DNA from 3 places in the Staphylococcus sp. NRL 16/872 genome. Region 1 is predicted to be linked to each of the others. Evidence: a T-box and tRNA genes for the amino acid it is inferred to sense, from the RefSeq annotation. Region 1 holds a T-box; the other regions hold tRNA genes.
What was found. The T-box of region 1 lies ahead of leuS (leucine--tRNA ligase). A T-box ahead of a tRNA ligase gene usually reads a tRNA of that ligase, here a tRNA-Leu.

Region 1 (2,253 bases):
CATGCCTGTTTTTTCATCTACAACATTCACAAACTCATCGATATTCGCTAATGGAGATTCACCAGTACCCGATGGCTTAATTTCGTCTGTTTCTGGAAGTAATAATGGTAGTTCATCTTCTGGAACGGTTGTCATTGTGCCATCTTCCCAATGGATAATTGGAATAGGTTCACCCCAATAACGTTGTCTACTGAATAACCAGTCTCTTAATTTGTAATTAACTTTCTTTTCTCCAGCGCCTTTAGCTTCAAGTAACTCGATTGCTTTTGTGATAGCCGCTTCATTATCTAAACCATCTAAGTCGCCAGAGTTAACATGTGCACCTGCACCTGTATAAGCTTCTTTTTGAACGTCGCCACCTTCAATGACTTCAATAATTGGTAAATCAAATTTAGTAGCAAATTCATGATCACGTTCGTCATGAGCTGGTACCGCCATTACTGCACCTGTACCGTAACTTGATAATACATAATCGGCGATCCAAATAGGTAATTTTTCACCAGATAATGGATTAATTGCATAAGCACCTGTGAATACACCTGATTTATCTTTAGCCAAATCTGTACGTTCTAAGTCAGATTTTTTAGATGCTTCATCTTGGTAACGTTTCACTTCTTCTTTTTTATCTTCTGAAGTAATGTCATCTACTAATGCGTGTTCAGGACTTAATACTAAGAATGTAGTGCCATAAATTGTATCTGGACGTGTTGTGAAAACGTCGATTGAGTCCTTTTTATCTTCAATTTCAAAAGTAACACGCGCACCTTCAGAACGACCAATCCAGTTACGTTGCATATCTTTAATTGATTCAGGCCAGTCTAATTCGTCTAAATCTTCTAATAAGCGATCAGCATATTCAGTGATTTTTAATACCCATTGTTTCATAGGACGACGGTATACTGGATGACCACCACGTTCAGATACACCATCAACAACTTCTTCATTTGATAACACTGTACCTAAAGCCGGACACCAGTTAACTGCTACTTCATCTACATAAGCAAGACCTTTGTTATAAAGTTGGATGAAAATCCATTGTGTCCATTTGTAATATTCAGGGTCAGTCGTATTTACTTCTCTATCCCAATCGTAACTGAAACCTAATTCTTGAATTTGACGTTTAAACGTTTGGACATTCTGTTTAGTAAATTCTCTCGGATCGTTACCTGTATCTAAAGCATATTGTTCAGCTGGTAAACCGAACGCATCCCAACCCATTGGATGTAATACATTATAGCCTTGCATACGTTTACAACGTGAAATAATATCTGTTGCTGTATATCCTTCTGGATGACCTACGTGAAGTCCTGCCCCTGATGGATATGGGAACATATCTAATGCATAAAATTTCTTCTGACCTAAATTATCGCTAGCTTTGAAAGTTTTGTTATCAGCCCAATAATTTTGCCATTTCTTTTCGATCTCTTTGTGATTGTAACCCAAAGTTTCTCCTCCTAAGATAAATAAAAAACATCTCTAACTATTACATTTTAAAGGGACGACTATAAGCCGCGGTACCACCCTAATTCACATAATTATGTGCACTTTATAATAGTAAGAGATGTTTTAAATTTAATTATTTAACGGTAAGTTCACTTAATTCTTAACACTAGTTTACACCACCACTAGCTCTCTGTTGAAAAGTCTTTAAGCTACTACTCCAATACAATTTAATATTATGAGATTCGCGACGTATTTGCAAGTGGTTAATTTATTTTTTTAAAAGTGATTTACTCTTGAAATCATTGACGAGTATTTCTAGGGTGTTTGCCTTTTGGTAACCCTTTGTCAAAAACAGCAAGGAAAATCATAGCAACAATTAAAAGAAGCATAATTCCTATGAACATTGCACTCATATTAAAGGTATCTACCAACACACCACCGATGAATGGGCCGAATGTTTTACCTACAGTAGAGGCTGAATTAACAACACCTTGGTATTGACCTTGTTTACCTTCAGGCGCCAAGTAATTAGCAATAGTAGGAACTGCTGGCCACACAAACATTTCACCAAACGTTAGAATAATCATACCAATTAAGAACACAGTAAATTGTTGAGCAAAGCTTGTAACAAAGAATGCAAGCATAAAGATTAAAATTCCAACGAACATTTGTGCTTTTAAGTTACCTTTTAATAGAACAATCACAGGTCTAATTAATGGTTGCGCAACTAAAATCATGATGCCATTAACAGTCCAAAGAATACTGTATTGAGATAATGAAATATTCAGTTCTTGTGTATATGATGCGATA
Region 2 (2,253 bases), 110 kb from region 1:
TGGAAATGCCTGCTTATTTGAAGCTTCAAAAACAAAGATTTTATTGTAAGACATGTGATAGTTATTTTACTGCTAAATCTAATATTGTCGATAATCATTGTTTTATTTCTAACAAAACAAAACTTGCAGTTTTAGATAAAGCACAAGAATACCGCTCTCAAAAATCTATCGCCAAGTCATGCTTAGTATCATCAATGACTGTATCTAGAGTGATTAATCAAGCGGCAAGCGACGTAGGTCAGTCTTCTTTTGATGCTTTACCTGAACACTTAATGATGGACGAATTTAAAAGTGTTAAAAATGTAATTGGAAAAATGAGTTTTATTTATGCAGATGCTGTATCGCACCGCATCGTAGATGTGGTAGCGGATCGTAAGTTAAAATCGCTGAAAGATCATTTTTATCGTTATTCTTTGAAACTAAGAAAAAAAGTCAAAACTGTAACGATTGATATGTATGAACCCTATATGTCGCTAATCAAGCAATTATTTCCTAATGCGAAGATTATTATTGATCGTTTTCATATTGTTCAATCTTTAAATCGAGCGTTAAATATGTCTAGAGTTCATATAATGAATTGTTATAAAACCTCTAATAGACCGCTTTATAATAAATATAAAAGTTATTGGAAACTATTTCTTAAACCTTTTGAAACGCTAGAAGCATTTAATTATCGTAAAGTCCGTTTATTTAAAGAGTGGAAAACCGAAAAAGGAATTATGAATTACTTATTAAGTGTAGATGTTGAATTATTTAATACATATCACTACGTTCATGAGCTAAGACGATTATTAAAAGAAAACCAAATAGAGAAATTTACTCATAAACTCTTTTCTATTCATCTTTCAGATGTGTGTCCTAAATTACGTCCAGTTATTAGAACTTTAAGAAGATTAACAGCTTTCATTGAAAACACCATGATATATTCTAACCTGACCAACGGTCCGTTAGAAGGAATTAATAATAAAATCAAACTCATTAAAAGGGTATCTTTTGGTTATAGAAATTATGATAATTTACGTAATCGAATTATTATAACTTCGCGACTATTTGCCTCAACAACAAAAAAAGAGATTAAACAACCTAAGGTTGCTTAATCTCAATATTAGGACTCATCAGTCCGATTTGACGTAGAGCCATAAATCAAGGTTTCTAGTGATTAAATGTGCCCTATTAATAGGTATAAATACCGGCGGTCGGGGTCGAACCGACACTCCAATAAAGGAACGGGATTTTGAGTCCCGCGCGTCTGCCAATTCCGCCACGCCGGCACAATTTAGATAAATAAAAAACTTCCATCTGGAAGCAATATATGGAGCGGAAGATAGGATTTGCACCTATATCTCGTTCCGGGAAGGAACGTATTCTAAGAGTTGAAATACTCCCGCGCTATATTAAATTATGGAGCGGAAGATAGGATTTGCACCTATATCTCATTCCGGGAAGGAATGTATTCTAAGAGTTGAAATACTCCCGCATTATATTAAATGGAGCGGAAGATAGGACTTACACCTATATCTCGTTCCGGGAAGGAACGTATTCTAAGAGTTGAAATACTCCCGCGTTATATTAAATTATGGAGCGGAAGATAGGACTTACACCTATACCTCATTCCGGGAAGGAATGTATTCTAAAAGTTGAACTACTCCCGCATAGTAAGTTGGAGGCGGCAACCGGATTTGAACCGGTGATAAAGGTTTTGCAGACCTCTGCCTTACCACTTGGCTATGCCGCCAATTAAAAACTGGGCTAGCTGGATTCGAACCAGCGCGTGACGGAGTCAAAGTCCGTTGCCTTACCGCTTGGCTATAGCCCATTAATATTATAAGGGCGGTTGAAGGGAATCGAACCCTCGAGTGTCGGAACCACAATCCGATGCGTTAACCACTTCGCCACAACCGCCATGGCAGGGACAGTAGGAATCGAACCCACATCAAAGGTTTTGGAGACCTCTATTCTACCGTTGAACTATGTCCCTATTAAATAGATGGTGGAGGGGGGCAGATTCGAACTGCCGAACCCGAAGGAGCGGATTTACAGTCCGCCGCGTTTAGCCACTTCGCTACCCCTCCGTGAGATGGTGCCGGCCAGAGGACTTGAACCCCCAACCTACTGATTACAAGTCAGTTGCTCTACCAATTGAGCTAGGCCGGCAATCTAAAATGGTTCAGGACAGAGTCGAACTGCCGACACATGGAGCTTCAATCCATTGCTCTACCAACTGAGCTACTGAACCATAATTAGTAATGGCGG
Region 3 (2,253 bases), 1.2 Mb from region 1:
AATCTCTCCATTAGCTAAGAAAAATCCTGAAGATCCAAGATTTACTGATCGTTTCGAATTATTCATCGTAGGTAGAGAGCATGCAAATGCATTTACAGAGTTAAATGATCCTATTGATCAACGTCAACGTTTTGAAGCTCAACTTGTTGAAAAAGAGCAAGGCAATGATGAAGCACATGAAATGGATGAAGACTACATTGAAGCATTAGAATATGGTATGCCTCCAACAGGTGGATTAGGTATTGGTATTGATCGTTTAGTTATGTTATTAACAGACTCACCATCTATCAGAGACGTATTATTATTCCCATACATGAGACAGAAATAATAAGCAATAGACCACTGAAACGCTATTTACATTTTTGTAGATAGCGTTTTTTAATGATCTATAAAGAAGGTGAGCTAACACATTCTGAGTTTATTGAAAGAAAGAAAAGAATATTAAGAAAACATTAAAAAATATTAAAGTAGTCTAAAGTGCAATAATAATAGCATAAGTAAAAAAGAGTGAAAAATTCATTTGAAATTATAAGAAAAAAGAGTAGTCAAAGAGTGAATCATGTGCTAGTATATTATGAGTGTTCTCGAAAAGAACAAATAAATTAGTCTTTATGAAAAAACTAATTAAAAAAATAAAAAAGTGTTTGACATTATCGTTTGAATGTTATATGATATAAAAGTCGTCAAAAACGAAAGTTAATTTTGTAAAACGCTTGTAAAAGAAATTTTAACAAAGTGTAAAATTAACTATTGAAAGTTGAAATAATCGATAGTATAATTGATTGAGTAAGTTGTTGTCTGGTGACAATGGCAAGGAGGTCACACCTGTTCCCATGCCGAACACAGAAGTTAAGCTCCTTAGCGCCGATGGTAGTTGGATTTACGTTCCGCTAGAGTAGGACGTTGCCAGGCTTACAAATTGGAGAATTAGCTCAGTTGGGAGAGCATCTGCCTTACAAGCAGAGGGTCGGCGGTTCGAACCCGTCATTCTCCACCATTTTAACTAAATAGCCGGCCTAGCTCAATTGGTAGAGCAACTGACTTGTAATCAGTAGGTTGGGGGTTCAAGTCCTCTGGCCGGCACCATCTTTGAGCCATTAGCTCAGTTGGTAGAGCATCTGACTTTTAATCAGAGGGTCAGAGGTTCGAATCCTCTATGGCTCATACGATTATTTTAATAGCCACATGCGGAAGTAGTTCAGTGGTAGAACACCACCTTGCCAAGGTGGGGGTCGCGGGTTCGAATCCCGTCTTCCGCTCCATTATTTTGCCGGGGTGGCGGAACTGGCAGACGCACAGGACTTAAAATCCTGCGGTGAGAGATCACCGTACCGGTTCGATTCCGGTCCTCGGCACCATCTTTTAAATATAGCGCCCGTAGCTCAACTGGATAGAGCGTTTGACTACGGATCAAGAGGTTATGGGTTCGACTCCTATCGGGCGCGCCATTTAAAATTTCAAACCTTATTTAATTACATACGGGAAGTAGCTCAGCTTGGTAGAGCACTTGGTTTGGGACCAAGGGGTCGCAGGTTCGAATCCTGTCTTCCCGACTTCTTAAATAATATGGGGGCTTAGCTCAGCTGGGAGAGCGCCTGCTTTGCACGCAGGAGGTCAGCGGTTCGATCCCGCTAGTCTCCACCATTTATAAAATTTCTGAAATGAACATTGAAAACTGAATGACAATATGTCAACGTTAATTCCAATAAATGTAACTGTAAGTTACAAACACTATTTAGTATTATGAGCTAATCAAACATCATAAATTTTTATGGAGAGTTTGATCCTGGCTCAGGATGAACGCTGGCGGCGTGCCTAATACATGCAAGTCGAGCGAACAGACGAGGAGCTTGCTCCTCTGACGTTAGCGGCGGACGGGTGAGTAACACGTGGGTAACCTACCTATAAGACTGGGATAACTTCGGGAAACCGGAGCTAATACCGGATAATATTTTGAACCGCATGGTTCAATAGTGAAAGATGGCTCTGCTATCACTTATAGATGGACCCGCGCCGTATTAGCTAGTTGGTAAGGTAACGGCTTACCAAGGCGACGATACGTAGCCGACCTGAGAGGGTGATCGGCCACACTGGAACTGAGACACGGTCCAGACTCCTACGGGAGGCAGCAGTAGGGAATCTTCCGCAATGGGCGAAAGCCTGACGGAGCAACGCCGCGTGAGTGATGAAGGTCTTCGGATCGTAAAACTCTGTTATTAGGGAAGAACATACGTGTAAGTAACTGTGCACGTC

Region 2: it encodes a tRNA-Leu, which carries the amino acid that the T-box ahead of leuS (leucine--tRNA ligase) is inferred to sense. The anticodon was not compared.
Region 3: it encodes a tRNA-Leu, which carries the amino acid that the T-box ahead of leuS (leucine--tRNA ligase) is inferred to sense. The anticodon was not compared.

Annotation. Positions count from the first base shown of each region.
Region 1 covers NZ_CP119327.1:1,109,864-1,112,116, reverse strand. Annotated here, with positions in the region: gene leuS (leucine--tRNA ligase) at 1-1,443, opposite strand, end outside; T-box leader at 1,492-1,678, opposite strand; gene MT340_RS05675 (MDR family MFS transporter) at 1,743-2,253, opposite strand, start outside.
Region 2 covers NZ_CP119327.1:1,004,179-1,006,431, reverse strand. Annotated here, with positions in the region: gene MT340_RS04980 (ISL3 family transposase) at 1-1,097, shown strand, start outside; tRNA gene MT340_RS04975 (tRNA-Leu) at 1,188-1,271, opposite strand; tRNA gene MT340_RS04970 (tRNA-Gly) at 1,314-1,388, opposite strand; tRNA gene MT340_RS04965 (tRNA-Gly) at 1,403-1,477, opposite strand; tRNA gene MT340_RS04960 (tRNA-Gly) at 1,578-1,652, opposite strand; tRNA gene MT340_RS04955 (tRNA-Cys) at 1,662-1,735, opposite strand; tRNA gene MT340_RS04950 (tRNA-Gln) at 1,745-1,816, opposite strand; tRNA gene MT340_RS04945 (tRNA-His) at 1,830-1,902, opposite strand; tRNA gene MT340_RS04940 (tRNA-Trp) at 1,905-1,978, opposite strand; tRNA gene MT340_RS04935 (tRNA-Tyr) at 1,989-2,072, opposite strand; tRNA gene MT340_RS04930 (tRNA-Thr) at 2,079-2,154, opposite strand; tRNA gene MT340_RS04925 (tRNA-Phe) at 2,164-2,236, opposite strand; tRNA gene MT340_RS04920 (tRNA-Asp) at 2,248-2,253, opposite strand, start outside.
Region 3 covers NZ_CP119327.1:2,319,004-2,321,256, reverse strand. Annotated here, with positions in the region: gene lysS (lysine--tRNA ligase) at 1-328, shown strand, start outside; rRNA gene rrf (5S ribosomal RNA) at 798-912, shown strand; tRNA gene MT340_RS11520 (tRNA-Val) at 922-997, shown strand; tRNA gene MT340_RS11515 (tRNA-Thr) at 1,011-1,086, shown strand; tRNA gene MT340_RS11510 (tRNA-Lys) at 1,092-1,164, shown strand; tRNA gene MT340_RS11505 (tRNA-Gly) at 1,188-1,262, shown strand; tRNA gene MT340_RS11500 (tRNA-Leu) at 1,270-1,358, shown strand; tRNA gene MT340_RS11495 (tRNA-Arg) at 1,372-1,448, shown strand; tRNA gene MT340_RS11490 (tRNA-Pro) at 1,480-1,553, shown strand; tRNA gene MT340_RS11485 (tRNA-Ala) at 1,569-1,644, shown strand; rRNA gene MT340_RS11480 (16S ribosomal RNA) at 1,769-2,253, shown strand, end outside.